One region of the Rhizobium sp. NRK18 genome, then DNA from elsewhere that is predicted to be linked to it. Evidence: riboswitches for the same ligand, from Rfam matches in the RefSeq annotation. Region 1 holds a riboswitch; each other region holds the start of a gene.

Evidence for each region. A riboswitch is a leader RNA that binds a small molecule or an ion and turns the genes downstream of it on or off. The one in region 1 is predicted to bind cobalamin.
Region 2: it holds a riboswitch for cobalamin, as region 1 does, so the genes downstream of both, NN662_RS08310 (CbtB-domain containing protein) here and NN662_RS14020 (energy-coupling factor ABC transporter permease) in region 1, are expected to answer to the same signal.
Region 3: it holds a riboswitch for cobalamin, as region 1 does, so the genes downstream of both, NN662_RS14640 (aromatic ring-hydroxylating oxygenase subunit alpha) here and NN662_RS14020 (energy-coupling factor ABC transporter permease) in region 1, are expected to answer to the same signal.

Annotation. Positions count from the first base shown of each region.
Region 1 covers NZ_JANFMV010000001.1:2,957,655-2,967,605, reverse strand. Annotated here, with positions in the region: gene NN662_RS14035 (copper chaperone PCu(A)C) at 1-232, opposite strand, end outside; gene NN662_RS14030 (helix-turn-helix domain-containing protein) at 292-981, opposite strand; gene NN662_RS14025 (hypothetical protein) at 1,076-1,441, opposite strand; cobalamin riboswitch at 1,589-1,811, shown strand; gene NN662_RS14020 (energy-coupling factor ABC transporter permease) at 1,859-2,539, shown strand; gene NN662_RS14015 (NAD(P)/FAD-dependent oxidoreductase) at 2,723-3,940, shown strand; gene NN662_RS14010 (PilZ domain-containing protein) at 4,112-4,372, shown strand; gene cysN (sulfate adenylyltransferase subunit CysN) at 4,703-6,181, opposite strand; gene cysD (sulfate adenylyltransferase subunit CysD) at 6,183-7,133, opposite strand; gene NN662_RS13995 (phosphoadenylyl-sulfate reductase) at 7,310-8,059, opposite strand; gene NN662_RS13990 (RrF2 family transcriptional regulator) at 8,318-8,758, shown strand; gene NN662_RS13985 (sulfate ABC transporter substrate-binding protein) at 8,965-9,951, shown strand, end outside.
Region 2 covers NZ_JANFMV010000001.1:1,796,723-1,806,673, reverse strand. Annotated here, with positions in the region: gene cobN (cobaltochelatase subunit CobN) at 1-1,117, opposite strand, end outside; gene cobW (cobalamin biosynthesis protein CobW) at 1,286-2,359, opposite strand; gene cobU (bifunctional adenosylcobinamide kinase/adenosylcobinamide-phosphate guanylyltransferase) at 2,364-2,891, opposite strand; gene NN662_RS08315 (CbtA family protein) at 2,888-3,640, opposite strand; gene NN662_RS08310 (CbtB-domain containing protein) at 3,659-3,832, opposite strand; cobalamin riboswitch at 3,882-4,253, opposite strand; gene speB (agmatinase) at 4,406-5,371, shown strand; gene NN662_RS08300 (cobyric acid synthase) at 5,589-7,049, opposite strand; gene NN662_RS08295 (ABC transporter substrate-binding protein) at 7,715-8,713, shown strand; gene NN662_RS08290 (ABC transporter permease) at 8,868-9,713, shown strand; gene NN662_RS08285 (glycine betaine/L-proline ABC transporter ATP-binding protein) at 9,706-9,951, shown strand, end outside.
Region 3 covers NZ_JANFMV010000001.1:3,089,242-3,099,192, forward strand. Annotated here, with positions in the region: gene NN662_RS14630 (cytochrome-c peroxidase) at 1-1,024, shown strand, start outside; gene NN662_RS14635 (hybrid-cluster NAD(P)-dependent oxidoreductase) at 1,047-2,141, opposite strand; gene NN662_RS14640 (aromatic ring-hydroxylating oxygenase subunit alpha) at 2,141-3,385, opposite strand; cobalamin riboswitch at 3,492-3,689, opposite strand; gene NN662_RS14645 (DUF6656 family protein) at 3,867-4,523, shown strand; gene NN662_RS14650 (L-threonylcarbamoyladenylate synthase) at 4,617-5,624, shown strand; gene NN662_RS14655 (FAD-binding oxidoreductase) at 5,614-7,047, shown strand; gene NN662_RS14660 (DUF1217 domain-containing protein) at 7,044-9,221, opposite strand; gene NN662_RS14665 (DUF6101 family protein) at 9,520-9,951, shown strand, end outside.

The DNA.
Region 1 (9,951 bases):
GCAGCTGCACATTGTCGGAGCGGTCAGACTTGATCGCCACGAGGCGATCATCGGTGGTGCCATGATTGATGATCTTCAGATAGCCGCCGCCGACCTTGGCGCCGGGGATCATGGCACGGGCATTCGGGTGGATGATTTCGAGATCGCCGACCTTGAACTCGTGCCCCCAGGCAAGCGGCGCCGTTATCAGCGCGACGATGAGGGTGAGAATGCGGATTGTCGTGGTTTTCATGGTGTTTCCTTTTCTTTCGATGGGTGAGGGTGGATTTGGTTGAAATCGTGATGGACAGATCATGGCTGCGACGCGCGCCGTTCGGGCGCGCCGGCGATGGCGGCAATCCGCTTGCGGTCGTTGATGGTCACGAGTTCAGGTGTCGAGAAGTCGATGAGCCCGGCGCGCTTGAAGCCGTTCAGGTTGCGGCTGACCGTTTCAAGCGTCAGGCCCAGCCAGTCGGCAAGGTCGACCCGTTTGAGGTAGAGGCGGAACGTGCTTCGGCACGAGCGCGGATCGTGATTGCGACGTTCGAACTGGCTGGCGAGATCGAGGATCGCCACGGCGACCCGCTCCTGCGCCGTCCTTCGCCCGAGCAGCGTGATGTGATCCTGCAACCTTTGTGTGAACGTGATGAGCGCAGCCGACGGTTCGGCGGGGGTGCCGTCCTCGGCGGAGACCATCTCCACCCTGGTGAAGGCGAGCGCCTCGACCTGACAGTCGAGATGATCCGTCACGCCTTTTCCGAACATCCGGCCGGGGCCGAGAATGTCCAGGATCTGGCGGCGGCCGTCCTGCAATGTCTGGTGAAGCGCCACGCAGCCGTCGCGGATGGCGAGGAGGCCAGGTCGTCCTCTGCGAGCGATCGAAATCGCCTCACCGGCTGCGAAGCGGCCGAGCGCCTGGTTATGGGATACGGCGACTGGCCGTTGCGGCCGTGTCGTCGATCGGGCGGACGGAACGGGGTCCGCGGTGATCCTCTGTAACATGATGTGTCGATCCGGCATGGGCGCCGGCAGAGCCCGTCAGGAGACGGAAATCCGGCGCGAACTGTGAAAGCGGCCGTCGTTAGACGGCTGCGGTTCAGACAGGAATGCCAGTGAAGGGTGGTGCGCGCGGTGCGGCGTTGGGCGGGAACAGCTGGCGGTAGAAGGCTTCGCGGTAGGCGGGCAGGCGTTCCGAAGCGGAAACGCAGACCTGCGGCCCGCCGACGGACGGCGGGACCACGAGCATCGTGCCGGCGCTGATCCGGCAGGCTTCGCAGCCATGGTCGTGTACATGCTTCTTGCCGCCGGTCTCGTCGCCGAGAGCGCTGTCGCAGATGAACGGGATGGAGCCGTCCGGCAGCGCATAGGCGGCTAGCTCGGAGGCGGGTATCTGCGAAGCAAGGACAGGGGACTTGTGCGCGAAGCCGATGGCGAACACGGCCAGCGCACACAGAATGTGCAACAGGTTCCTGATCGTCCCGTTCCGCCGTTTCATCGATGCCCCACTCGAAATATGCGCATCCGAATATCACCCGTCGGCCCCGATGACAATGCGGCAAGTTGGACGTGCATTTCCGCAATCCAGCGGTTGCATCGGCAAAATTCGTGCTCTACGACTGACGCCGATGGTTCCGCCGAACCCCAATCAAGGGGAGGGCGGATAAAAAGGGAACATGGTGAGGCGTACCCATCAGGGACCGAGACCATGGCTGCCCCCGCAACTGTGAGCGGCGAATGACGCCTTGATGCCACTGGCTTCGAAACGAAGTCGGGAAGGCAGGCCGAATGAAGACCCGCGAGCCAGGAGACCTGCCATCATCGCCGGGCATTTCGCCCATTTTATTGACTTGCCGCGCGGTGGGCGCGGAAAGGAGCCAACATGCATATCGAACCCGGCGTCGTCGACGGCGCCAAGATCGTTCTCTCCTACGCAACGGCAGCCGGAGCCCTCGGGCTCGGCCTCAAGATGGCGGTGGATACCGTCCGTCGCGATGGCGGCATTGCTGCCCTTGCCATGCGCAGCACGGTTACGACCGCGCTGGTCTTTTCCTTCTTTCAAGTTCTCCCGCATCATGCGGTCGGCGTTTCCGAGGTGCACCTGATCCTCGGCTCGACGCTGCTGTTGATGTTCGGGGCGGGGCCGGCGGCGATCGGCCTGGCATTGGGTCTGTTGATCCAGGGCGTCTTCTTCGCGCCCTTCGACCTGCCGCAATACGGCATGAACGTCACGACGCTGCTCGTGCCGCTCTGGGCCATCGGCGCGGTCGCCCGCCGCATCGTTCCGGCCCGCACGGCCTATGTCGATGTGACCTACAAACAGGCGCTGGCGCTCTCGACCACCTATCAGGGCGGCATCGTCGCCTGGGTGGCCTTCTGGGCGCTCTACGGCCAGGGCTTCGGCGCTGACAACCTTGCCGCCGTCGGCTCTTTCGGCATCGCCTATATGAGCGTCGTGCTCATCGAGCCGCTGATCGATCTCGCCGTGCTTGCTGCCGCCAAGTCCTTCGACAAGGCGAGCCGCGGTCCGCTCTTCGCGCGCCGCCTGCATCAGGCCGCCTGAGACCGCCGGCATGAGACAGGAAGGGCGCAGCGTGTCGGCTGCGCCCTTCTTTTTTGGAAGGCCTTGGATCTCACGCAGGGCACACGTCCCTTTGATGTCCGGCCTCTTGGCGTTTGACCGGCGATGCGCTAGACCTTCATGTCGGTAAATTCGTTTCTATACTAACGATATTCGGAGAGTGGCATGGCTGGCAGGCTGGTGATCGTCGGAGCAGGGCAGGCGGGCTTCGCGCTGGCGGCCAAATTGAGGGCATTGAAGGACGAGCGTCCGATCACGATCCTCGGCTCCGAGACGAGCCTTCCCTATCAGCGCCCGCCGCTCTCCAAGAAATATCTGCTCGGCGAGATGACCTTCGACCGGCTCTTGTTTAGGCCGGAAAGCTGGTTTGCCGACAACAACGTCGAAATCCGGCTCTCCGCCTGGGTCGAGGAAATCGACCGGACGGCGAAGACCGTCCGTCTTCAGGATGGCGAGCGGGTCGAATACGAGACGCTGGCGCTTGCCACAGGCGCGACCCCGCGCCGGCTGCCGGAGGCCATCGGCGGCGAACTTGCCGGCGTTTTCACCGTGCGCGACAAGGACGATTGCGACCGGCTTGCCGAAGCGATGACGCCGGGCCGCCGGCTGCTCGTCATCGGCGGTGGCTATATCGGCCTGGAAGCGGCAGCCGTTGCCCGCAAGCTCGGCCTCGAGGTCACCGTCATCGAGATGGCCGACCGCATCCTGAAGCGCGTCGCGGCGAAGGAAACCGCCGACATCATGCGCGCCGTTCATGAAAGCCACGGCGTCACCATCCGCGAGGAAACCGGCCTGCACCGCCTGATTGGCGAGGGCGGCCGGGTGACCGCAGCCGAACTGTCGGACGGCTCCAACCTTCCGGTCGATCTCGTCGTCGTCGGCATCGGCGTCACGCCGAACGATCGTGCCGCCGCCGAGGCCGGCCTCGCGGTTGCCAACGGCATCGTCGTGGATGCTTTCTGCAGGACCTCCGATCCGTCCATCTTCGCCATGGGCGACTGTGCGGTCTTCCCCTGGCAGGGCGAGGAAATCCGGCTCGAAAGCGTCCAGAACGCGGTCGACCAGGCCGAGGCGGCCGCCGCCGTCATGGCCGGCGGCGAGACGGCATATGATCCCAAACCATGGTTCTGGTCGGACCAGTACGACGTCAAGCTGCAGATCGCCGGCTTCAACAGGGGCTATGACGAAACGCTGCTTCGCCCCGGCCAGCGGGAAGGGGCTTCTTCGGTCTGGTATTTCCGCGAAGGACGACTGATCGCCGTCGACGCGATCAACGACGCCAAGGCCTATGTCACCGGCAAGAAGATGCTGGAAAGCGGCATCAACCCCGACAAGGCCGCCCTTGCCGATCCGGCTTCGGACCTGAAGACTTTGCTTGGCTAGGGGCCGCACACGTTGCCCATTGTGCCGATTTGCAACCTTTATCGTCGCCCGGGCGCCTGAACCCGGGCAAATTAAGGGTGTCATTAAAATCCTGCAACCGGTGTTTGCGGATCGTTAAGCTATGCGGTCTTACATCGGTGGCGTGCATGACATGAGGTCAGGAGCGGTCAGATGGATAGCGCAAACACGGAAGACAGACGCAGCGAACACCGCATGCGCTCGCTGAAGGCGGGCCGCATCGTCTTCAATCACGAGTATAGCACGATCAATTGCACGGTGCGCAACATGTCGGCGAAGGGCGCCAAGTTGCTCGTCGAAAATGCCATGCAGCTTCCCGAAACCTTCGAACTCGTCTTTTCGGACGACACACGCCACTCTTGCGAGATCAAGTGGCGCAAGCTGAAGGAAGTCGGCGTCTCCTTCAATTCCTGACGCCTTTTTTCCGGGCGCCCTCAAAAAAATACATCAGACACGGAACCAACCGCTCACAAGCGCGTTTTCCCACCGAACTCGAAAGAGAATGGGAAAGGAAAACAAGTTGATCCGCGCTTTGATACTCTGGCTCCTGGGCGTGCCCTTCGTGCTCGTTCTGCTGATCTGGTATTTCTTCTTCTAAAAGAGACGCGGAACGACAACGGTCCCCGTCAGGAAGTGGATCTGCCATATCGCCCCCCCCTCCGCCCCGGCAGATACTGTTCCTGAAATGAAAACCCCGCAGACATGATGTCTGCGGGGTTTTCTTCATCCTTGGGAGGAGGTTTGTCAGTCGAGCTTGTCGAACACTTCGGCTGCCTTGCCGGCGCTGACGCGGCGGATTTCGGCCTCGTCGCGGCGGTTCGCGAAGATCTCCGTCGCCATCAGTTGGTCGGCGAGATCGGTCGGCAGCGACACGAGCACGCGGGCATCGGCGGCATTGATGCCGGAGAGATCGGAACGCTTGGCGGTGATCATGCCGCCGGCCACCGTGTTGTTGGTGTCCGGGTCGATCAGGATGAAGGCGCCGGTGAACCGGTTCTGCTCGTAGGGATCGAAGATCGCCGCCTCGTCGAAGGAGAGATGCACCTTGCCGATGGCGTTCATGGCGAAGGCGTCTTCGGTCTGCTCCCACTTGCCGCTCTTCAGGTCCAGCCGGCTGACCGGCTGCACCTGCACGCGCTGGCGGCGCGAGCCCGACTTCAGCCAGTAGCGCTTGCCCGGCTGAATGCCGTCCGGCTGCAGCGCGACGATCTGCGCGTCGAAGGCGAGACCCGTCTGCGGCTGGCTGTCGAGCGAGACGATCATGTCGCCGCGCGCCACGTCGACCTGCCGGTCGAGGACGAGCGTGATCGCATCGCCGGCGACGGCGGCATTGCGCACGAGGTCGAAGGTGACGATCTGCTTGACGTTGGCGATCATGCCCGACGGCAGGATGGCGACGCTGTCGCCCGGCTTCACCGCGCCACCGGCAACCGTGCCCTGGTAGCCGCGGAAGCTTTCTCCGGGACGCGACACGCGCTGAACCGGCAGGCGGAAGCCGACCGTCTGGGCGGAGCGAACGGTTGCAAGCTCCAGCGTCTCGGCCAGCGTCGGGCCGTCATACCACGGCATCGCGGCCTTGCCGTCATAGACGACGTTCTCGCCCTTCAGCGCCGACATCGGAATGGCGGTCACCTGCTTGACGCCGAGCGACAGCGCCAGCTCGCGGAACTCGTGGGCGATGCGCTCGAAGCCCGCCTTGTCGTAGCCGGTCAGGTCGATCTTGTTGACGGCGAGCACGAACTGGCGGATGCCCATCAGCGTCGCGATGGTCGCATGCCGGCGAGTCTGTTCCAGAATGCCGGTGCGGGCATCGACCAGCAGCACGGCGAGATCGGCCGTCGAGGCGCCGGTCGCCATGTTGCGGGTATACTGCTCATGGCCGGGCGTGTCGGCTACGATGAAGGAGCGCTTGTCGGTCGAGAAATAGCGATAGGCGACGTCGATCGTGATACCCTGTTCGCGTTCCGCCTGCAGGCCGTCGAGAAGCAGGGCGAAATCGGGCAGGCCGAGATCGTTCTGCTTGCCCTTCGAATCGCGTTCGAGGGTGGCGGCCTGGTCTTCCTTGACCGCCTTGGTGTCCCAGAGAAGACGGCCGATCAGCGTCGACTTTCCGTCATCGACCGAACCGCAGGTGATCAGGCGGAGCGGGCGCGAATCGCGGGTGGCTTTTTCCGGTGCGGTTTCCGGGATGGCGGAAACGGCTGCTGCTGCAATGGCGGTCATCTCAGAAATATCCTTCGCGTTTCTTCTTTTCCATCGAACCGGCCTGGTCCCTGTCGATCGCTCGGCCCTGGCGTTCGGAGACGGTGGCGATCTCCAGTTCGGCGATCACCTCGTCGAGTGTCGTGGCATTGGAGCGGATGCCGCCGGTCAGCGGCCAGCAGCCGAGCGTGCGGAAGCGCAGCATGCCTTCCTGGATCTGCTCGCCCGGCAGCGCCTCGAAGCGCGGGTCTTCCGCCCACATCAGCATGCCGTCGCGCTCCACGTATTTTCGCTTCTTGGCGTAGTAGAGCGGCGGCAGCGGAATGGCTTCGGCCTGGATGTAGCGCCAGATATCGACTTCGGTCCAGTTGGACAGCGGGAAGGCGCGCACGCTTTCGCCGCGGCGGATCATGCCGTTATAGACGTTCCAGAGCTCCGGACGCTGGTTGCGCGGATCCCATTTGTGGTCGGGCGTGCGGAAGGAGTAGATGCGCTCCTTGGCGCGGCTTGCCTCCTCGTCGCGGCGCGCGCCACCAAAGGCGGCGTCGTACTTGCCGGCGTCGAGCGCCTGGCGCAGCGCTTCCGTCTTCATCACGTCGGTGTGGTAGGACGAGCCGTGGGTGAAGGGGCCGATGCCTTCGCTCGCGCCGCGCGGATTGGTGTAGACCACCATGTCGAGGTCGAACCGGCGGGCCATTTCGTCACGGAACGAAATCATCTCCGGGAACTTCCAGCCGGTATCGATGTGCAGGAGCGGGAACGGAACGCGGCCCGGATAGAACGCCTTGCGCGCCAGATGCAGGAGCACGGAGGAATCCTTGCCGATCGAGTAGAGCATGACCGGGTTCTCGAACTCGGCGGCAACCTCGCGGAAGATATGGATCGCCTCGTTTTCCAGCGCCTTCAGGTGCGGATCGAGCGGCGCCTTGGTCGGCGGATCCTGGATATGGGCATCGAACTCTGAAATGTGCATCTGTCTTGCCTTTTTCGGAACCGGAAATGCCGGTTCAAACAGTCGGTGTTTCTTGCTGCCCCTCATCCGCCTGCCGGCACCTTCTCCCCGCCTGCGGGGAGAAGGAGGCACAGCCTCGGCGTCTTCTTTCCCTCGCCCCGCAAGCGGGGAGAGGGCCAGGGTGAGGGGCTATGTCCTCAAAGCGAACTCGAGGTGATCGACGAGGACGCCGCTTCCGGCACGTGCAGGCCGCATTCGCGCTTCTCGTCGTTTTCCCACCACCAGCGGCCGGCGCGCTCCGGTTCGCCGGGCTTGATGGCGCGGGTGCAGGGCTCGCAGCCGATCGACGGATAGCCGCGTGCATGCAGCGGGTTGACCGGTACCTCGTGGTTGGCGACGAACTCGCGGATGGTCTCGATGTCGAAATCGGCCAGCGGATTGACCTTGATGAGCCCGCGTTCGGCATCATACTCGGCGAACGGCGTGTCGGAGCGGTTGCCCGACTGGCCGCGGCGCAGCCCGGTGATCCAGACGGAGGCGCCTTCCAGTGCGCGACCGAGCGGCTTCAGCTTGCGCACCGCGCAGCAGGCGTGCCGCGCCTCGACGCTTTCGTAGAAACCGTTCATGCCGTACTTGGCGGCGTATTCGTCGATATCGGCCTTGTTTGGCTCGAAGCGGCGAATGTTGATGCCGTAGCGCTCTTCGGTCTCGCCGATCAGGTTGACGGTTTCGGGAAACAGCCGGCCGGTCTCCAGCGTCACGACGTCGATCGCAAGACAGTGCATGCCGATCGCGTGCGTGATCACCTGGTCCTCGATGCCGAGGGAGGTGGTGAAAACGGCGCGGCCGCCGAGTTCGGACACCAGCGCCAGCCGGCCCGCGAGGTCCAGGCCTGCAAGCTTTTCGTTCAGCGATTCCGCGGCTGCATTCTTGCCAATGGCCGTCATGTGCTCGTCCCGTCTTTTGCAATTCAATTCCGATTGGACCGAAGTATTTCAGGTCGACCGGGTGAAAGACAGAAAAACGGATTTCCAAACCGCAGGCCGGGAGAGCAAATATCTCTCCAGAGCGCCGAGAACGCGCAAAAGCGTGACCGCGGCCGCTTTGCGTTTCCGTGCGCACTTGATTTGACAGGCATTCGCAGGCACACCGGCCATAGAGGGAATGACGACGTGCCGGCATCAGGCGGCAAACGATTGGCTGCGATGATCTCACAAAAGGCAAAATATGCATTGAGAGCGCTGGTCGCCCTTGCAAGGGCGGACAACAGCAAGCCGCTGATGATTTCCGAGATCGCCGAAGGCCAGAAGATCCCGAAGAAGTTCCTCGAGCAGATTCTGCTGAGTCTGCGGAACCAGGGCATCGTCGAAAGCCGGCGCGGACGCGACGGCGGCTACCGTCTGCTGCGCCCGGCCGATCAGATCACCTTCGGCGAAATCCTGCGCATCATCGACGGCCCCATCGCGCCGTTGCCCTGTCTGTCGCTGACGGCTTATCGCCGCTGTGAGGACTGTTCGGGCGAGGACAGCTGCGAAATCCGTCAGGTCTTCGCCCGTGTCGCGGATGCGACTCGACAGGTGCTTTTTCACACCACCATCGCCGACGCGATCGTCGGTGAAGCCGGCACGATCGACGCCCTGGCGTAAGCTTTCGGGCGTCTGACGGCTGAAACGGCTTTCTTCCGGCTGCCGACCTTTCACCTTCGCCGTTGCCGCGAAAGCCGATTTTCAGGGAATGTTTTTCGACGCCGACCCGAGCGGCGGGAACCTCTTTTGCGTTGTGAATGCCGATTGTTGACTAACTCTACCTAGTAGATAGAGTTTTAGTGCAATCAACAAACGGAGGTAACAGCATGTCACGCAGAAAGCTGAAATACGGTGTCTTCACCCTGGCGATGTATCTGGCCGCCGGCACCATCATCCCAGCCATCGCCGGCCAGGAAATCCTCAACGTCTCCTATGATCCGACCCGCGAGTTCTACAAGGACTACAACGTCGCCTTCGAGACCTACTGGAAGGGCAAGACCGGCGAGGACGTCACCATCGATCAGTCGCATGGCGGTTCCGGCAAGCAGGCGCGCTCGGTCATCGACGGCCTCGACGCCGATGTCGTGACGCTGGCGCTGGAGGCCGACATCGACGCCATCGCCGCCAGGACCGGAAAGATCCCCGAAAATTGGCGAACCCTGCTGCCGGACGACAGCGCTCCCTACACCTCGACGATCGTGTTCCTGGTCCGCAAGGGCAATCCGAAGGGCATTCACGACTGGGCCGATCTCATCAAGGACGGCGTTCAGGTGGTCACACCCAATCCCAAGACGTCGGGCGGCGCCCGCTGGAACTTCCTGGCCGCCTGGGCCTGGGCCGAGAAGCAGTATAGCGGTGACGACGCCAAGGTTGGCGACTACATCACGAAGCTCTTCCAGCATGTGCCGGTGCTCGATACCGGCGCCCGCGGCGCCACCCAGACCTTCGCGGAGCGGGGAATCGGCGACGTGCTGATCTCCTGGGAGAACGAGGCCTTCCTGGCGCTCGACGAGCTCGGGCCGGATGAATTCGAGATCGTCGCACCTTCCGTCTCAATCAAGGCGGAACCGTCGGTGGCGCTGGTAAAGGGCAATGCCGATGCCAAGGGCACCACAGCGGTCGCCGAGGCCTATCTCGAATATCTCTACTCGCCGGAAGGCCAGTCGCTGGCGGCAAGTCATTATTACCGGCCGTCCAATCCGTCCGGTGTCGATCCGAAGCTGCTCGCCCGCTTCCCCAAGCTCGACCTGGTGACGATCGCCGATTTCGGCGGCTGGAAGATCGCGCAGCCGAAATTCTTCGGTGACGGCGGC
Region 2 (9,951 bases), 1.2 Mb from region 1:
CCGACTTGAAGGAGACGGCGCGAGAGAGCACGCGGCCGTCCACTTCCGGCAACGCAACGTTCATCGCCAGATCGCGGGCGGAAAGCCCCTGCGCCGAACTCTCCCAGGCATCTCTCGACGACGCTGAGAAAATTGCCTGCAGCACGACCGCCCCAGAGGCTTCGAGGACCGTGCCCTTCGTCTCCGCACCGGGTGCCGACACCGCAAAGCCTGTGGCGTTGATCACCACATCCGGTGCGACATCGGAAAAGACGGCTTCCACCGTTCCGGCTGACACCGGATCCTTGAGGCTGGAAACGAATACCGGCAGCGCCTGAACGCCTTCGGCCGCCAGTGCCTCGATCAGTGCCTCCACCGGCTTCGTCTCGCCGCTCTGCACCAGCGCGCGGTAGAAGCAGATGGCGGCGGTTGCGGTACTCCCTCTCCCCGCCTGCGGGGAGAGGGCTGGGGTGAGGGGCAAATTAGCGTTTGCATCCCTCTGCCCCTCATCCGCCCTCCGGGCACCTTCTCCCCGCATGCGGGGAGAAGGAAGAGCGGCAAGGTCTTGCCACTCCGAAACCGAAACCACACCCCTGCCCGACCACCAGAGCCCTGCCTTCAACAGCGGCTTGGCTGGCTCCGGCCTTTCCCCGCCGTTGAGCAGCGCCGCGCAATAATCGAGAAATCCGCGCGCATTCTCCTCGCCGCCTTCGATCAGGTAGGACCAGAGCGCCGCGTGATCGTCGACATCGAGATTGGAATAGGGCAGCAAGCCGTCGTCGGGCTTGTCGTCTCCCGGCAGCACGGCAATCAGCGCACCGCTCCGGCCTGCTGCGGCATGCAGCGCCTCGAGCGCATACTGGAAGTAGCTCGCCCCGCCGAGCGCCCGCACCACGATCAGCTTCGCATGCCGCGCCGTGCGCTCGACATAGGTGTCGACCGACATCGGGTGCTTGAGGCTCATCAGGCTGGCAAGCCTCAGGCTCGGCCCCTCGCCATGGCGCCGGTGCGCGCCGGCAATCGCGGCGAGCTCCGTGTCGGCGGCGGACAGGAAGAGGATATCGCCCGGCGACTGGCCGAGATCGATTGCCTCTTCGCTATCGGCAATCGAGCCTTTCTGGGCGAGCAGCAGATGCATGTTTCAGTCCTTCAGGCTCCTGCCCCTCATCCGCCTGCCGGCACCTTCTCCCCGTTCACACGGGGAGAAGGGCAAACTCGGCGCCGCCCAGGCCCCCCTCCCCGTTTGCGGGGAGAGGGCTGGGGTGAGGGGCAAGTGTCAGGCAGGCGCAACGGCTTTGCCATTCTCTTATGCCGCGGCGGCGATCGCCGCGCGTACCGCTTCCTCGTCGATTTCGTGCAGACCGATCACCACAAGACGCGAGCCCCTGGTCTCGCCCGGCTTCCACGGCCGGTCGAAATAATGCTCGATCCGGCTTCCGACGGCCTGGATGACGAGGCGCATGGCCTTGCCGGGCACTTCGACGAAGCCCTTGAGGCGCAGGACATCATGGGCGTCGATGACACCCTTCAGCTTCTCGAGGAAGGCCGCAGGATCGGCAAGCGCACCGAGTTCGACGACGAAGCTTTCGAATTCGTCGTGATCGTGGTGGTGATCATGCTCCTCGCCGGAGGCGTGCAGCGCCTCATGCTCCAACTCGTGGTGGGACTTGCGGTTGACGATATCGTCTTCCGAGCCCGCACCGATCCCGAGCAGCACGGCCGCCGGCACTTCGCCGCCTCGCGCCTCGACCATCTTCGGCTTGCGTGAGATCGAGTTCGTCACGGTCTCACGCACCAACGCCAGACCGGCGGCGTCAAGCAGGTCGGCCTTGTTGAGGATGATCAGGTCGGCGGCGGTCAGCTGATCCTCGAACAGTTCTTCCAGCGGGCTCTCGTGGTCCAAGTTGTCGTCCTGCACGCGCAGCGCATCGACCTTGTCGTGATCGTCGGCAAAGCGGCCGGCGGCGACCGCCGCGCTGTCGACAACAGTCACCACGCCATCGACGGTCACCTGCGTCTTGATGTCCGGCCAGTTGAAGGCGGCGACCAACGGCTGCGGCAGTGCCAGACCGGAGGTCTCGATGACGATATGGTCGGGGCGGTTTTCCCGCTCCAGAAGCTTCGTCATCGCCGGAATGAAATCGTCGGCGACGGTGCAGCAGATGCAGCCATTGTTGAGCTCGACGATGTCGTCCTCGGTGCAATTCTCCGCGCCGCAGCCCTTCAGCACTTCGCCATCCACGCCGAGATCGCCGAATTCGTTGATGATCAGCGCGATCTTCCGGCCATTGGCATTCATCAGCATGTTGCGGATCATCGTCGTCTTGCCGGCGCCGAGAAAGCCGGTGATCACCGTTGCCGGGATTTTTTCCTTCATCATGATCCTAACCCTTCATTTTCAGCGGCAATCCCGCCGCGATAAAATAGACTTCGGCCGCCTTTGCCGCAGCCATCTGATGGAGCCTGCCGGCGTGGTCGCGAAAGGCGCGCGCCATGGCATTTTCCGGCACGATGCCGAGACCGACCTCGTTCGACACCAGGATGATGCGACCCATCGCCTGCGGCAGGTAGTCGGCCAGCGCCCGCGAGGCCGCGTCGATATCCGCCTCCGCCATCATCAGGTTCGACACCCAGAGCGTCAGGCAATCGACGAGAATAACACGGCCCGGATCGTCGACCGAGCGCAGGCAGCCGATGAGGTCGACCGGCTCCTCATGCGTCGTCCAGCCGTCGCCGGCCCGCTCATGCTTATGGCGCGCGATGCGATCGCGCATCTCGTCGTCATAGGCCTGGCCCGTCGCCAGATAATGGTGGTCGAGACCGGACTGTCTGGCCAGCCCTTCGGCGAACCGCGACTTGCCCGAACGGGCGCCGCCCAGCACCAGGACGGCGCCGGGCGGTGTCGTCATCATGCGGCAGCTCCCACGATCTTGCGGTTTGCAAGACCCATCAGCAGGCCAAGCACGAGCCAGAAGACCAGCGTCGTGGCCAGCGCGGCAACAGCAAACTCGGCGGCAAGAATGGCCGGGACGGCGCTGTCGATGCTGTCGGGCTGCGGCGCACCCCAAAGATGCGGAGCGGCAATCAGCACGAGGCCGAGAACCTTGGCCCAAGACTCTTCACGCAGGGCCAGAAGCCAGATGCCGGCACCCGAAAGCACCACCGCGCTCAGCCACCAGACCTGGCGGGCGTCGAGATCCGCGGCCGGAAAGCCGGGCAGTTCCGGCGGCAACCCAAGCGAGGGCAGCATATGCACGGCCAGCCAGGCGCAGGCACCCCAGAAGATGCCGTTGGCCAGCGTGATATCGCGTCCTGACACGAGGCTGATGCCGGCCAGAAGCAGCGCGAAGCCCGCCCCGGCCACGAGATTGGCCATCAGCGTTCCGCCGAAGCGGCTGACTCCGAAGAGCAAACCGCCGTCCTCGTGATCATGCTCTTCAGCCCCATGGGCAAGGGCCGGAGACGGCAGGAAGAGCGAGCCGGCGAGTTCGCCGAATGTCGAGTTTTCAGCCTTCGCAGAATGCTCGTGCGCGGGCGCCCCGCCTTCATATTCTTCTGCATGCAGAATCAAGGGCACGACTTTGACCTGCTGCGCGACGGTCATCACACCACCGGCAACAAGCCCGGCCACCAGAGCGGCCAGGAGATATCTGACAATCATGACAGGTGACCTTCGTCCTTAATGGCAGGGAAAGCCATAGGCGTGGCGCACGTCATGGGCGGTATCGTGCAGAACCGCCGAATGCGCGAGACCGACGCCGAACACCAGGAACGCGCCGAGAAGCAGCGCGATGAAACCGGCCTTCTGACGGTCGGACACCGAGAGGGTAGAAGAAGATGCGATCGTAGCCATGACAACCTCCGTGCTGGCGTACTGGAGGAGCCTCCTCCGAGGTTTGGGCGAATGCCCGGCACGATATGGCAGGTCTCCTGGCTCGCGGTTTCAGGCATTTCTGCCAGCAGGTCTCCCTCGCCTTCCCGGAGTTTGATGGCAGATCGCGAAAGGCGGACGATTCGTAGACAATAGAGGCGTCCAACCCCGGTTCACGCGACTGCCACTCCAGTGGCTTTTTCCGCCGATGGTCTTTCCTGCCCGCCTGCCGATAGTGCAGACAGCCGGCAGTGCGGCCCATCGGTGGAACGGAAGACCCTCGCCACTCTACAGTCGCGGGGTCGGCTGCGATTGGAACGCCCTGCTTGGGTCCGTCCCGTCACATTCCCTTTTGATCCCGATTGGCGCTTGCCGCTCGGGAACCATCCGTAATTAATGATGATTATGGATTCCCCTGCCGCCTGTCAATTGCGCGTGAGCGACAGAGACTGTCCTCTCACCGCGATTTCCGACATTCGCAAATCCCACTTGCCCACCCGCCTAACCGGTGCGACCTTCCCTCTCGCAGCACATCGGGATGGCAAAGGATTGCGCATGACGAAAAACAGCTACGACTCCGGACGGTTGAACCTGCCCTTCGTCGGCATTTCCACCTTCGGCAAACGTCCATACGAACCGGACTGGTCGAAGATTGCCGCCGATGTCGCCGTCATGGGCGCGCCCTTCGATTTCGGCACGCAATGGCGGGCCGGCGCGCGTTTCGGACCGCGGGCGATCCGCGAGGCCTCGACACTGTTTTCCTTCGGCCATGCCGGCGCCTATGACCATGACGACGGCGTTACCTATCTCGACGACGTGACGATCGTCGACATCGGCGATGCCGACATCATCCACACCAACACCGAAATGAGCCACGCCAATATCGAAAAGGGTGTGCGGGCCATCCTTGCGGCCGGCGCGCTGCCGGTCGTGCTGGGCGGCGACCATTCGATCAACATCCCCTGCATCAATGCCTTTTCCGATCAGGGCCCGATCCATCTCGTGCAGATCGACGCCCATCTCGACTTCGTCGACGAACGGCACGGCGTGCGCAACGGTCACGGCAACCCGATGCGCCGCGCGGCCGAGAAGGATTACGTCACCGGCCTCTCGCAGATCGGCATCCGCAATGTCTCCTCGACCGCGAAGGAAGGCTATGAAACCGCGATCTCAATGGGATCGGACATCATCACCGTTCGCGGCGCCCGCAGGCTCGGCACCGAGGCGCTGCTTGCCCGCATTCCGGAAGGCGTGAACTACTATCTGACGATCGACATCGACGGTTTCGATCCATCGATCGCGCCGGGCACCGGCACGCCAAGCCACGGCGGCTTCCTCTATTACGAGGTTCTCGACATCATCGCCGGCCTCGCCGAACGCGGCAACGTCGTCGGCATAGACCTCGTCGAGGTCGCACCCGACTACGACCACACCGGCACCACTGCGATCCTCGCCGCGCAGGTGCTGCTGAACACGATCGGGCGGATCTTTCATTTCCGGAAGTTGAGGGCTGGTGGGTAAGGACATCGCAATTTGCAAACGCCCCCCTCTCTTGGAATTTCTAACACTTAGCTGGCGCTAAGATGTTGAAATTCCATTCTCCCCCGCCGAGGGGGAGATGGGAGCCCGCGGCGATCTCGACGCTTCGCCTCTCCCCTTGCGGGAGAGGATACAAAATCATGATCTTAGCTTCAGCTAAGTCATAGATTTTGTTGGTGAGGGGATATTTTTGGCGACGTCACCCGCCTGCCATCACCCCATCAAGCCAGTCCTTGTCCAGGACCGCCTCCAGCTCCGCCGCCACCTCGTCTAGCGCCGCATCGACGCTCGCCGCGTAGTTCGTGCGTTCGCCCGAAAGCCCGAAGCTGGACAACAGGCCGGCGCGGTAGGTATCGCTGGAAAAGAGCCCGTGCAGATAGGTGCCCATCACCTTGCCGTCTGCCGATAGTGCCCCGTCCGGCCGGCCGTCGATGGTCACCGGCGCCCGCGCGCAGTCCGCGCCACGGGTTTCGCCGAGATGGATTTCGTAACCGGCCAGTGACGCATCATATTCGGTCGACCAGGCCGAAGCGTTGCGCACCGTCTTTTCCGGCGCCATCACCGTCTCGACGTCGAGAAGGCCGAGGCCCGGCGCCGCGCGCACATCCCCCTCGATCCCGTCCGGATCGTGCACCACGCGCCCAAGCATCTGGTAGCCGCCGCAAATGCCGATCACCCGCCCGCCGCGCCGATGGTGCCGGACGATGTCGCCATCCCAGCCCTGCGCCCGGAAATCGCCAAGGTCACCGATCGTTGACTTGGACCCGGGAATGACGACCAGCGCCGCGTCGGCCGGAATGCGTTCGCCCGGCCTGACGAAGACCAGCTCGACATCGTCTTCCGCCGCCAGCGGATCGAGATCGTCGAAGTTGGCAATGCGCGAGAGAACCGGCACGGCAACCTTCAGCGCCCCCGTCCCGCGTCGCGCCAGCCGCTCCAGCACGACGGAATCCTCCGCCGGCAGGCGCGCCGCCGACTTCAGCCACGGCACCACGCCGAAGCACGGCCAGCCTGTAAATTCCTCGATCGCGGTAATGCCGTCACCAAACAGTGACACGTCGCCGCGAAACTTGTTGATGATGTAGCCGGCGATCATTGCCCGGTCTTCCTCCGGCAGAATGGCATGCGAACCGACGAGCGAGGCGATCACCCCGCCGCGATCGATATCGCCGACCAGCACCACCGGCACCTTCGCCCGCGTGGCAAAGCCCATATTGGCGATATCGCCGGCCCTCAGATTGATTTCCGCCGGCGACCCCGCCCCTTCCACGATGACGAGGTCCGCCCCCTCGCCGGTGATACGAAAACTCTCCAGAACCGCGTCCAGCAATTGCGGTTTCAGCCGCTGGTAATCGCGTCCTTTCGCCTGGCCGAACACCCGGCCCTGCAGGATGATCTGGCTGCCGACGTCCGACTGCGGCTTCAAGAGCACCGGGTTCATGTGGACGGAAGACGGCACGCGCGCCGCCATTGCCTGCAGCCATTGCGCCCGGCCGATTTCGCCGCCGTCATCGGAAACGGCGGCATTGTTGGACATGTTCTGCGGCTTGAAGGGACGGACCTTTAGGCCCCGGTTGGCGGCAATCCGGCAGAGGCCCGCGACAAGGACCGTCTTGCCGACGTCCGATCCCGTCCCCTGCAGCATGATTGCTTTCGCCATGGTCGCTTCATCCCTCCGTCAAAGGCTGAAAGGGATAATGCGATCGCGGGCAATTGCAATTGCCCAATGCGGAAAAGATGAAGGGAGGAGCGACATCGCCAGCCCTGAAACGCCAAGGCCGCGCAATCTCCAGAGGAGACGCGCGGCTCTTCGGCAACAGTGACGGCACGTACTTCAAACTAAAGCCGTTCAATCTCCGGTACGCAATACCCGATCCGGAGACTTGGAGCGGTTTGAGCCGCTGAAATGGAGTTATATCGGCAGTTCGTTACCGGAGAGTTAGCGGCGAATTGCCAAAAACCCCATATGACAATTTAAAGTCCCAATTCGCGGAAAAATCGACATAAGTACATGTTTTCAAACATATATTATTTTTTACCGAAAGACCGGCTGCCGCCTGCCACGCTCGGTGGCGAGTTAACGCCGGCCATCGCGGTTGATTTATTGCCGACATGACCTACCCTTAATGTCGAGCAGGCCGGAAATTGCGCCAGGGGAACGAGCGCGCGACCATTTCCGGCGCCGTTTTCGCCACCGTTCGTAGCCTTCGCGGGTCTTTCGGACGCGACAGGCAGACGGAAGATTGCCCCAAGGGTCGGTTGGCTTGCAGTGGCCGCCATGACCGATAAGGACGAGCTGCAGGAGGTTGGAGGCCCCACATGACGATGAAGACGATCATCACCGCCGCAGCATTCGCCGGCGCGGCATGCGCCATGTCAGGAACGGCGAAGGCAGCCGAATGCGGCGATGTCTCGATTGCCGAAATGAACTGGGCGTCGGCGGGCGTCGCCGCCAATATCGACAAGATCATCCTCGACAAGGGCTATGGTTGCAACGTCACGCTGGTGACGGGCGACACCATCCCGACATTCACATCCATGAACGAAAAGGCCGAGCCGGACGTGGCCCCGGAAATGTGGGTGAACTCCGTGCGCATCCCGCTCGCCGAGGCCGCCAAGGAAGGCAGGCTGATCCAGCTGTCGCAGATCCTGTCGGACGGCGGCGTCGAAGGCTGGTGGGTACCGAAATACTTTGCCGACGCCCATCCGGACATCAAGACGGTCAAGGACGCGCTCAATCACCCGGAACTCTTCCCCGCCCCCGAAGACCCGTCGCGCGGCGCCGTCTTCAACTGTCCGTCGGGCTGGGGCTGCCAGATCAACAATGTCAACCTCTTCAAGGCCTTCAAGGGCGAGGAACACGGCTTCGACCTGGTCGATACCGGCTCCGCCGCCGGCCTCGACGGTTCGATCGCCAATGCGTTCGAAAACCAGAAGCCGTGGTTCGGCTACTACTGGGCGCCGACCGCCATCCTCGGCAAGTACGACATGGTCCGCCTGAGCTTCGACGTCGATTTCGACAAGCAGGCCTGGGACAGCTGCATCACCGTCGTCGATTGCGCCGATCCGCAGCCCAACACCTATCCGGTCTCCGACGTCTACACGCTCGTCACCAAGAACTTTGCCGACAAGGCAGGCGTTGCGATGGAGTACATGAAGAAGCGAAAGTGGGCCAACGAGACGGTCAACAAGGTGCTGGCATGGCAGGCCGACAAGCAGGCATCCAACGAGGACACCGCCTACTACTTCCTGGAAACCTATCCGGATGTCTGGAAGGCCTGGGTCGAGCCGGATGTCGCCGAAAAGGTCAAGGCAGCCCTGTGAGGCCCTGAAGACCGACAGTCACACAATCCAACGGGCCGGAGACGCGTCTCCGGCCCGTTGGCAATGAAGAAGACAAGAGGGCACGACATTGGCAATTCAATGCACCTTGTTGCCGGACCTGTTCTGCAATTTCCCCGAAATCGACGGCAGTACCATGCGCACGGTCAAGCGCAGCATCGACACCGGCTTCAAGGCGCTGGTGCGCCAGTATGGCGATGCCATCGACAATGCCGTGCAGCCGCTGCAGTGGTTTCTCAACTGGTTCCAGAAGCTGCTGGTTGACACGCCCTGGGTCGTCATCATCGCCGTTGTCCTGGCAATCGTCTTCATCGCCTCACGCAGCTGGAAGATCACCCTCGGAACGGCACTCTCCATGCTGGCGATCGGCGCCGTCGGCCTTTGGGAAGACACGATGATCACGCTGGCCATGGTCACCGTCTGCACCCTGCTCTCCATCGTCGTCGGCATCCCGATCGGCATTCTGATGGCGCGCTCCGATCGCTTCCAGGCCGTCGCCACGCCCATTCTCGACGTCATGCAGACCATGCCGAGCTTCGTCTATCTGATCCCGGTCGTGATGATCTTCGGCATCGGCAAGGTTCCGGGCCTCATCGCGGTCGTCATCTACGCCATCCCGCCGATCATCAGGCTCACCAATCTCGGCATCCGCCTCGTCGACAAGGAAGTGCTGGAAGCGGCAAACGCCTTCGGCTCGTCGGCCCGCCAGAAGCTGATGAACGTGCAGATCCCGCTGGCCCTGCCCACCATCATGGCCGGCATCAATCAGACCATCATGATGTCGCTCGCCATGGTCGTCATCGCCTCGATGATCGGCGTCGGTGGTCTCGGCCGCAACGTGTTGCAGGCGATCACCAACCAGTATTTCACCGTCGGTTTCCTGAACGGCTTCGCCCTCGTCGCCATCGCCATCATCTTCGACCGCGCCAGCCAGGCCTATGGCAAACGCCTGCAGAAGCATTCCGAGGTCGTCCATGGCTAGTCAGGACATCGACATCCGCAATCTCTTCAAGATTTTCGGCCCTAACGGCGCCCGCTATATCGATGACGTCAGGCGCGGCCTCAGCAAGGCCGACCTGAACGAGAAGCACGACCACGTGCTCGGCCTCAAAGACATCAGCATCACCATGCCGGCCGGCAAGATCACTGTCGTCATGGGACTGTCGGGCTCCGGCAAATCGACGCTGATCCGCCACATCAACCGGCTGATCGACCCGATG
Region 3 (9,951 bases), 130 kb from region 1:
GCCGGAGACGGCAGCCACCGAGCAGAACGAAGCAACGCCGATGGCCGAAGTGGCGGCCGTTGCGGCCGGAAATGCCGCCGATGCGCAGCCGCTGCTGACCGCGGCAGCCCACAATCTGGCGCCCAAGGCCGGCAACGGCAACGATATCGTTCCGGAAGGCGGCATGTTCTGGGACGGTCGCGCCGACACGCTGCAGGAACAGGTGTTCGGCCCGCTCTACTCCCCTTTTGAGATGGCGCTCCCCGACCGGCATACGCTCTACGAGAAGCTGGCGGCCGCCTATGCGCCGGAAATGGAAAAGCTGTTCGGCAAGACCGTTCTCGCCGACGAGAAGGCGACCGTCGACGAGGCCGGCTTCGCCATCGCCCGCTACGAGACGGAGGAGGTTTCCTTCCATCCCTTCACCAGCAAATATGACTATTACCTGAAAGGTCAGGCGACGCTTTCCCCGGCCGAGGCGCACGGGCTGAAGCTCTTCGACGACGAGAACAAGGGCAATTGCGCCGCCTGCCATCTGGACCAGATCGATGCAGACGGGCGGCCGCCGATATTCACCGATTTCGAATACGAGGCGCTCGGCGTGCCGCGCAATCCGCATCTTGCCGCCAATGCCGACCCGAATTACCACGACCTCGGCATCTGCGGCCCGTTCCGCAACGACGACTATGCAGAGCAGCCGGGCAATTGCGGCCTGTTCAAGACGCCGACGCTGCGAAACGTGGCGACCCGGCACACCTTCTTCCACAACGGCGTCTACGACACTCTGGAGGATGCGGTCCGGTTCTACGTCGATCGGGATGCGCGGCCAGAAGCGATCTATCCCAGGAAGCCGGACGGAACGGTCGACCAATATGACGACCTGCCGCCGCGCTATCGCGGCAATATCGACGTGATCGACAAGCCGTTCGGCGGCAAACCCGGTGACACGCCGGTTCTCACCGAGGCGGAGATCAGGGATCTGGTGGCGTTTCTCGGAACGCTGACCGACGGCTACGATCCGAAGAGCGAAGCCGCGGCCAGATGAGCGCGCCGGATCGAGACCCGTGTCAGGCCTCGATTTCCACGTCCGTCAGCGGGCGCGAGCAGCAGGCGAGGATGTAGCCCTCGTCGATCTCGTCGTCGAGAATGCCGCCATTGTGCTGCATGTCGACCTTGCCCGACAGGCACTTGACCCGGCAGGTGCCGCAGATGCCGGATTCGCAGGCGGCACCTATGCGCACGCCGTTGGCGCGTGCCGTCTGCAGCACGGTGAAGCCCGGCTGGCAGTCGACGTTCTTACCGCTGTCGGCGAAGCGCACCTTGAACGAAGGTTCCGCGTCCTTGTCCTCGTTGACGACGATCGGCATGTCGGCGATCGGAGCGGCCGTCGCGAATGCCTCCTGGTGATAGCGGCTCATGTCGAAGCCGGCCGTCTCCAGCGATTCCCGGACCGTCGCCATGAACGGTTCAGGGCCGCAGCAGAACACCGTGCGGTCGAGGAAGTCGGGAGCCAGAAGCGCGATCTTGGCCTTGTCGACCCGGCCCTTCAGGCCTGACCAGAACTGCGACCGCTCCAGCTGCTCGACGATCAGGCCGAGCGAGAAGTTCGGCATGTAGCGCGCCTTGTACTCCAGCTCCGAGCGGAAGATGATGTCGTTCGGCGAGCGGGCGCAATGGATGAAGGCGATGTCGCTATCCGGTTCGCGGTCGCCGAGGTCGCGGGTCATCGACATCATCGGCGTGATGCCGGAACCGGCCGAGATGAACAGGTATTTCTCACCCGGATGGCGGACATAGGAGAAGTCGCCGCGCGGACCGTGCGCCTTGATCTTCATGCCCGGATACAGGTGTTCCTGCATCCAGCGGGTGCCGACGCTGTCCTTCTGCGCCTTGACCGTGACGGCCAGCATGAAGGGCCGCGACGGGCTCGACGACAGCGTATAGGTGCGCATCACCGTCTCCTGCCCGACCGGCAGTTCGAGCGTGACGAACTGGCCGGGCAGGTAGCGGAACCAGCGGTTCTCCTTGTCTGCCCGGAAAGTGAAGGTCATCGTGTCCGGCGCCTCGGGCGTCCAGCCAACGCATTCCAGCATGTCTTCCTTGTCGCTCCAGGGGAGCATTTCGTCGACATGCTTGAAGGGGGCTTTCTTCACGCTGCTCATCACGCGACAACCGACAGCTTGGTGCGATCGCCTTCAAGGCGGTCGATCATGAAATTGGTGTACCACTCGACGAACTGCATGACGCCGCCTTCGTGGTCCGGCGAATAGGGGCCCGGTTCATAGGCCGGAGACCGGATGCCGAAGGCGTTTTCCTCGACGATGCGGCGGTCCTGGTCGTTGGTCTCGTTCCAGACGTGAGTCAGCTCCTCGAGGTCGTAATCGACGCCCTCGACGGCATCCTTGTTGACCAGCCACTTGGTTGTGACCATGGTCTCTTCGGGGCCGAGCGGCAGCACACGGAAGGTGATCGCATGATCGCCGAGCATGTGGTTCCAGGTTGTCGGATAATGGAACAGCAGCATGGTGCCGATGTTGCCGACCGTGACGTCGGACGAGAGCGGCTTCTTGACCGCCGGCTTGCCGGACATCGTGTAGCTGACGGCGCCTTCGATCAGCGGCATGCGGGCGGCGCGGAACTGGCCGCTCTCATGCATCTTGAACTGGCTCGGCAGGCCGGCATCCTCGCAGTGCTTCCAATGGGCGGCAATGACCGGGTCGTCGCCCGCTCCCTGCGTGCCGGTGACCGACGGCGCTTCCGGATAGGTGCGGCAGAGCTCCGGATGATTGCCGGCGCAATGGTAGCACTCGCGGTTGTTTTCCCAGACGAGCTTCCAGTTGCCCTTTTCGATGATGGTCGACTGGTGGGCGACCTTGGCTTCCGCCAGGCGATGCGGCCCGACATAGGCATCGAGCATGGCGCGAACCGGAGCAAAGTCGGGCGCGACATTGGCGAGACAGACGAAGATGTAGCCGGCGACGGACTCGCAGTGCACCTTCTTCAGCGAGAATTGCGACTTGTCGAAGTCTTCGCCCATCTGGCGGGCAAACAGCAGCGAACCATCGAGCTCGTAGGTCCACTGGTGGTAGGGGCAGACAAGCTTGGCGGAGGCGCCGCGCTCTGTGTTGCAGACGCGCGAACCGCGGTGGCGGCAGGAATTGTGCAGGGCGCGGATGACGCCGTCACGGCCACGCACGACGACGACCGGATAGTCACCGATCTGAACGGTGAAGAAATTGCCGGCCTTCGGGATCTCGCAGTCATGGCCGATGAACAGCCAGTCGCGATACCAGATCGTCTCCATATCCAGCTTGAAATAGTCGGGGTCGGTGTAGAAGGCCTGCTCCAGGCTGAAGCCTTCGCGACGGTTGTTCAATTGCCGCAGCACAGTGTTACGAATATCCATGACCCATCCTCATGCGCCAAAAAATCAGTGATGCAGACAACCGAGAGGTCACGGCCGGCTGGGAGTACCGACAGTTGGAGACCCTGGCCGGTTGCTGCGGCCAAGTTTCAAAATCCATGCTTCAGGCTGGTTTCCGGGCTTAAGAGCTCCCCGACCCTGGGGCATCGGCAGTTCCGGATCTTGCCGGTGGTTCTTTCGCCGATTTCAAGCTCTTATACCGTTGCTAGGCAGCGCCGGATTTTCACCGGCTTTCCCAATTTTTCGCCCTCCCTATCAGGGCGAGACCTTGAGCCTGTGGAGACTATAATTGGGAACCGATGTCGCAGACACGCTGCCAGCGACACGCGACACGACAATTGACGACACGCAACCAAGTCGCAGACAGGACAGGGACAGGGCACGCGGCGGCCCTTTAACCGGCGGTTAACCACGTTTTGCGACGATGATGGACCATAGCGGAGCCCTGCACGTGTCCGAAGCCATGAAGACCAGATATTACCAGGCAGCGGAGAAAAAGCCGAAGCTTCCCGGACAGGCGGTTCATACCGAGTTCCTGCGCACCGGCCGCATCGTGCGCGGCAAGGAAAACTGGCTGGAAGAGGAGCGGCGCTACCTCACCTATGAAGAGGTCGCAGAGCGCACGGGCAAGATGCTGACGGCCGCCGGCGAACGCACCCATGAGCGCCTGAACCGGTTTCACAAATCGATCCAGTTCCCGAAGATCATCTTTCATCGTACCTTCGAACAGAGCCCGCATCTCGGCTATTGCCACATCACGGCGGCGCGGACGAACTATCCGCGCTTCAACGACGTCATCTGGGCGTTCTACATCGCCAACTTCTTCTCCGAAATCGGCGGCTCGGACGCCTTCTTCGGACGTCTGAACCTCAAATATCCGCGCATGTATTTCGCCGTGGCGGTCAACCAGAACCAGCCGGTGCCGGCCGACAAGCCGGCGCAAACCAAGCCGCAGAGGTCGATTGCGGAATTGCCGCCCCCGCCCCGCCTGCAGATCGACCGCAGCGTCAACAATGGCGGCATCCTGTTCCAGACGCACGAGAAGAAGGAAGCGGTCAAGAACGTCCTCCTGCTTGGCGCCCGCGACGAGGCCCTGCGGCGCATCATCCAGGCGCTCTGACCGCTTCGCGCCCCTCGCCTGCTCCGATCGGACGCAGTTGAACACCCGGGCGTTCCGGGCTAAGGACAGGGCCAATCCGAAGTCCGGTGAGCCATGGCCCGCATTATCGACATCACCAAGAATCCCGACGAGGCGATAGCCGCCGCGTTGCCTCTGCTTGAAGCCGGCAAGCCGATCGCCATGCCGACCGAGACGGTCTACGGACTGGCTGCGGATGCGACCAATCCGGCGGCCGTGACGGCGATTTACGAGACGAAGGGGCGTCCGCGCTTCAATCCGTTGATCTGCCATATGGCCGACAAGGCGATGGCTGAGCGCTACGCGACATTCGATCCCGTTTCGGCGCAACTGGCGGATAGGTTCTGGCCTGGTCCCCTGACGCTCATCCTGCCGCTGAAGGAAGGTTCCGGCATCCACCCGCTCGCGACCGCCGGGCTCGAGACCGTCGGCGTGCGCGTGCCACGCGGTTTTTCCGCCACGCTGATCAAGGCCTTCGACCGGCCCCTTGCGGCCCCCTCCGCCAACACCTCCGGCAAGATCAGCCCGACGACCGCCGCCCATGTGGACCAGGATCTCGGCGAGCGGATCGACCTGATCCTCGACGGTGGCCCCGCAAAGGTCGGGCTGGAATCGACCATCGTCAAGGTGGACGGAGACGTCATCCGGCTGCTGCGTCCGGGCGGCATCAGTGCCGACGAGATCGCCGCGGCGACAGGCCTCGAGGTGGTGCGCCACGATGGCACGAATGCCGAAATCGAAGCGCCGGGCATGCTGGTATCCCATTATGCGCCGGGCGCCTCCATGCGGCTGATGGCCGACATGCTGCTGCCGGGCGAAGCGCTGCTGACCTTCGGCGGCAAGCGCCTGCCCGGCATCGAATATGCGCTCGGCATCTTCGACCTCAGCCCCTCCGGCGATCTGGCCGAAGCGGCGGCCAGCCTGTTCGGCATGATGAAGGATGCGGACGCCACCGGCGCGAAGACGATTGCCGTCACCGCCATCCCAAGCCACGGACTCGGCGAAGCGATCAACGACCGGCTGGCGCGCGCCGCAGCGCCGCGCACGCCCGAAACCACAGGACAGAAACACGATGACCAGTGAGCCCCTTTCGCCCGCGATCTTGAGCCGCTTTGCCGCCATCGTCGGCGAGCGCCATGCGATCACCGAGGCTTCCGACATCCAGCCGTTCATCACCGAAGACCGCGGCCTGTATTTCCGCAAGTCGCCGCTGGTGCTGCTGCCGGGTTCGATCGAGGAGGTCTCCGAGATCCTGAAGCTTGCGACCGAGACCGGCACGCCGATCGTGCCGCAGGGCGGCAATACCGGCCATGTCGGCGGCCAGGTACCGGCGACCGACGGCGGCGAGATCATCCTGTCCTTGAAGCGCATGAACCGCATCCGCGACATCGATCCGGTGGCCAATGTCGTCGTCGCCGATGCGGGCGTCGTGCTCGACGACCTGCATACGGCCGCGGCAAAGGTCGACCGCCTGTTTCCGCTGTCGCTCGGCTCGCAGGGCAGCTGCCAGATCGGCGGCAACCTGTCGACCAATGCCGGTGGCACCGCCGTGCTTGCCTATGGCAACATGCGCAATCTCTGCCTCGGGCTCGAAGTGGTGCTGCCGACCGGCGAAATCTGGAACGGGTTGCGCCGCCTGAAGAAGGACAATACCGGCTACGACCTGCGCGACTTGTTCATCGGCGCCGAAGGCACGCTCGGCATCATCACCGGCGCGGTGCTCAAGCTGTTCCCGCGCCCGCTCGGCCACCAGGTGGCGCTTGCCGGACTGAACTCCGTCGAAGACACGCTCCGCCTCTTCGAGATCGCCGGCGAGGTCTGCGGTGCGGCGCTGACCGGCTTCGAACTGATGCCGAGCATTGCGGTGGACTTTGCCGTCAGGCACATTCCAGGCGTGCGCAATCCGCTTGCATCAAGCCATGCATGGTATGCGCTGATCGACGTTTCAACCTCCGACACCAGCGAGGCGGCGGCCCGCATGATGGAGGCTTTGCTGGAAAAGGGTTTTGAAGACGGACTGGTCGAGGATGCGGTGATCGCCAGCTCGGACGCGCAGGGACAGGCGCTGTGGCACATGCGCGAGAGCCTGTCGCCGGCGCAGAAGCCGGAGGGCGGCTCGATCAAGCACGACGTCTCGGTGCCCGTTTCGGCGATCCCGGCCTTCATGCACGAAGCAGACGCGAAGGTGCTCGAGATGATCCCCGGCGCCCGCATCTGCGGTTTCGGCCACATCGGCGACGGCAATATCCATTACAACATTTCCCAACCGATCGGCGCCGACCGCGACGCCTTCCTTGCCCGCTGGGACGAGGTCAACGACGCCGTGCACGCCATCGTGCTGAAGTATGGCGGATCGATTTCCGCCGAACACGGTATCGGCCAGCTGAAGCGCGACAAGCTCGCGGCCGTGCGCTCCGAGATCGAGATGGACCTGATGCGTCGCATCAAGCGCTCCTTCGACCCCGCCGGCATCATGAACCCCGGCAAGGTCGTGAAGATCGACTAGCCGCCGGTATTCAACTGGGAGAGGGTCAAAAGCGTGTCGGCGCTGATCGAGCCGCCGGTGCCGGAAAGAACGGATACGGCGGCATTCGATGAGCCGTCGTCGTTCTGCAGATCGTACATCGCGATGAAGCGCTGGACGAACTTGCGGAGCTTTTCCGGATCGTCGAGGTCCTCCAGCTTCATCGTCTTCTTTACAAGCGCCGCCTGCTTGTCGATGTCCATCGAGCTGATTTCGGCTGGCAGGTTATAGGCGGTGCGGAACACTTCCAGCAGCGCGTTGTCGCCGAGAATGTCGTAGGCCGATGTGATCGTCGGCGCCATGCGTTCGAAGTAGAGCGCCAGGCGCACGCCGGGATCGTCATCGCCCTGCTCCTGCTCCAGCGACTGGTGCAGATAGAGATCCTGCGTCTCCTTGACCGCGCCGCGCTGCTGGATCGTACCGAGCGTATCGCGGGTCAACTGGCCGTCCTGATCGAAATTGAACGAGGCCACGAGCTCGGCAAAGCGTTCGTCGGGCTGCTGATTGACGAAACTCTTCGGGTCGTCGAGATCGGACGCAAACATGTTCTTCAGGTCTTCGGTGGTCACCGATTTCGGGTCGATGCCCTTCGCCTCCAGGATGAAATTGACCATGCGGCTGTCGGACAGAAGCTCCGAGACGCTGGTCGTCTTGGTGATGGTCTCCTGGTAGTATTTCGACTCGGCCTCGGCGTCCTTCTTGATCTGGTCCTTCTCCTTGGCATCGGCGAACTTCGTCTTGGCGACGATGTAATCCTTCGCCGTGCTGGTGATCGCCGCTTCCGATTGCGCGAGCAGCGGTGCCGATGCGTCGCCCTTGGTGTCGAAGTTGAAATCCCGCGCGAGTTTGACGAAACGGTCGTCCTTGGCCTTGTTGGCAAAGCTCGCCGGATCGGACAGGTCGCTCGTCAGGATCTTGCGAAGCTCGCTGTCGGAGATCTCGTCCTCGCCGAAACCGTAGGCCTTCAGCACCATGTCGTGGATCTTCTTGTTGCTGATCAGCTCATCGACGGATTCGACGCGCTTCATGTTGCTCGAATAATAGTCCGTCAGGTCGGAGAGCGTCGCCTGGTCCTGGTCGTCATAGGTCGACATGTACTTGTTGGTGATCGCCTTGATGTTGTCGTCGGTCATGGCGAATTCGCCGCTCGCAACCGTGCCATCCGTCTGGAAATTGAACATCTGGGCGATCTGGACGTATTGCGCCCCGCCAAACGTCTTGGCGTAGTTGTTCGGATCGGACAGGTCGCTGGTCACGATGTTGGAGAACGTTGACTTCAGCGTGTACTGGTCGAGCCCGAGCGCCGTCTTGACGATGCTGAAGAGACGGCTGTCCGAGGTCAGCTGATCGACCGAGGTGATGTTCTTGATCTGCTCCTCGAAATATTCCTTGTTCATCTCGGCGGCGGCCGGGATCGTGTAGGACGGCACGTTGAAGGTGTAGGCCTGGATGACCGTGTGCTGCTGCTCGTCCGTCTGCACCGCGGACCCGGTCATGTTGCCGCTGGCGTCGAAGGAGAAGGCCGCAGCCATCGCCTTGAAATTGGATTTTCCGGTCTGGTTGGCGACGCTCGCCGGGTCGCTCAGATCGCTGGTCAGGATCGAGCGCAGATAGTCGTTCGAATAATGATCCTTCTCAATGTCGAAGGCGTCGAGGACGTAATTCTTCAGCCGTGTGTTGCCGAGGAGATCGTCTACCGAGCTGATACGGGTGATCGTATCCTTGTAGTAAGCCGTTTCGTCGGCGACCGAGGTGGCCTCGTCAGCCAGCGATTGCTTGTAGAGGCCGATCGTGTCCTCTTCCTGGGCATCGGACTGGACGTCAGCGGTATCCGGCGTGAAGTTGAAGGCGGCGGCAAAATTGCGATAGCGATCGTCGGTCAGCTTGTTCGCATAGCTGTTCTCGTCGGAGAGATCGCTTTCCAGCACCTTCTGCATGAAGGCCTTGGCGTAGGTCATGTCCTCCAGGCCATGGGCCTTCATGGCATAGGAATAGAGCCGGTAGTCATCCATGAACTCCTTGACGGAGGTGACCTTGCCGATGTTCTCCTCGTAGTACTTCGCATCCCGGCTGACATTGGTGTCGGCGGCGACCCGATTGAGACTCGCCTTCATGTCGCGCGTGACGAGATTGTAGCTGAGGAAGGTCGAGATCATATCAATTCGCGATCGGCAGGAGGCGTAGACGGAGCTTCACCGATTATCCCTGCCCAGCCTTGCCTCAGGCTGTGAACGCCTATTCGGCAATGACACACCTTGGCGTGCGCCGTTCATTTTTTCGCAACCCTGCTCCGTTGGGTTTTGATAACCATCTGACAGTTCAAGCCTTTTTTAACCGAACCTCTTAAGCGGTCCGGAAAGGAAAATCCGTACTCTACCCTCACAACAAGGGACAAAAGTCCCGAAGAGAAGACTGGAAAACCGGCTCTCAGGATAAAACAGGGTAGTAATGACGATGACAACAACGGTTCTCAAACCAATCTGGGCAGGCACCACGCTTCGGCTCGATCCGATGCGCTTTCCCCAGCAGGTAACCTACGCCCCCTCGGGTTCGACAAGCACCGTGACCATCAGTCTGGACGAGCGCGGCGCGGTGCTGCGCAAGGTCCTGCCGGGCAGCGGCCTGCCGATCTCCATAGCACTCCCCTCACGCGTCTTCACCGGCGTCGCGGCCCGTGCCATCGACCACGGCGACGGCCACGTCACCGTGACCCTCGAACTGCACCATTCCGATCCGGAACTCTGCGTTCCGCTGCTGGTTGCCCACGACCTCTGCGACATCGCCGCCGACTGGCGCGGCTGGGCGCAGGCCTACGGCATCCCGATGCTGATGGTCGAGGCCGACGGCGTCGCTCGTCCTCTCGACGACCATTTGACCGGCTTCCAG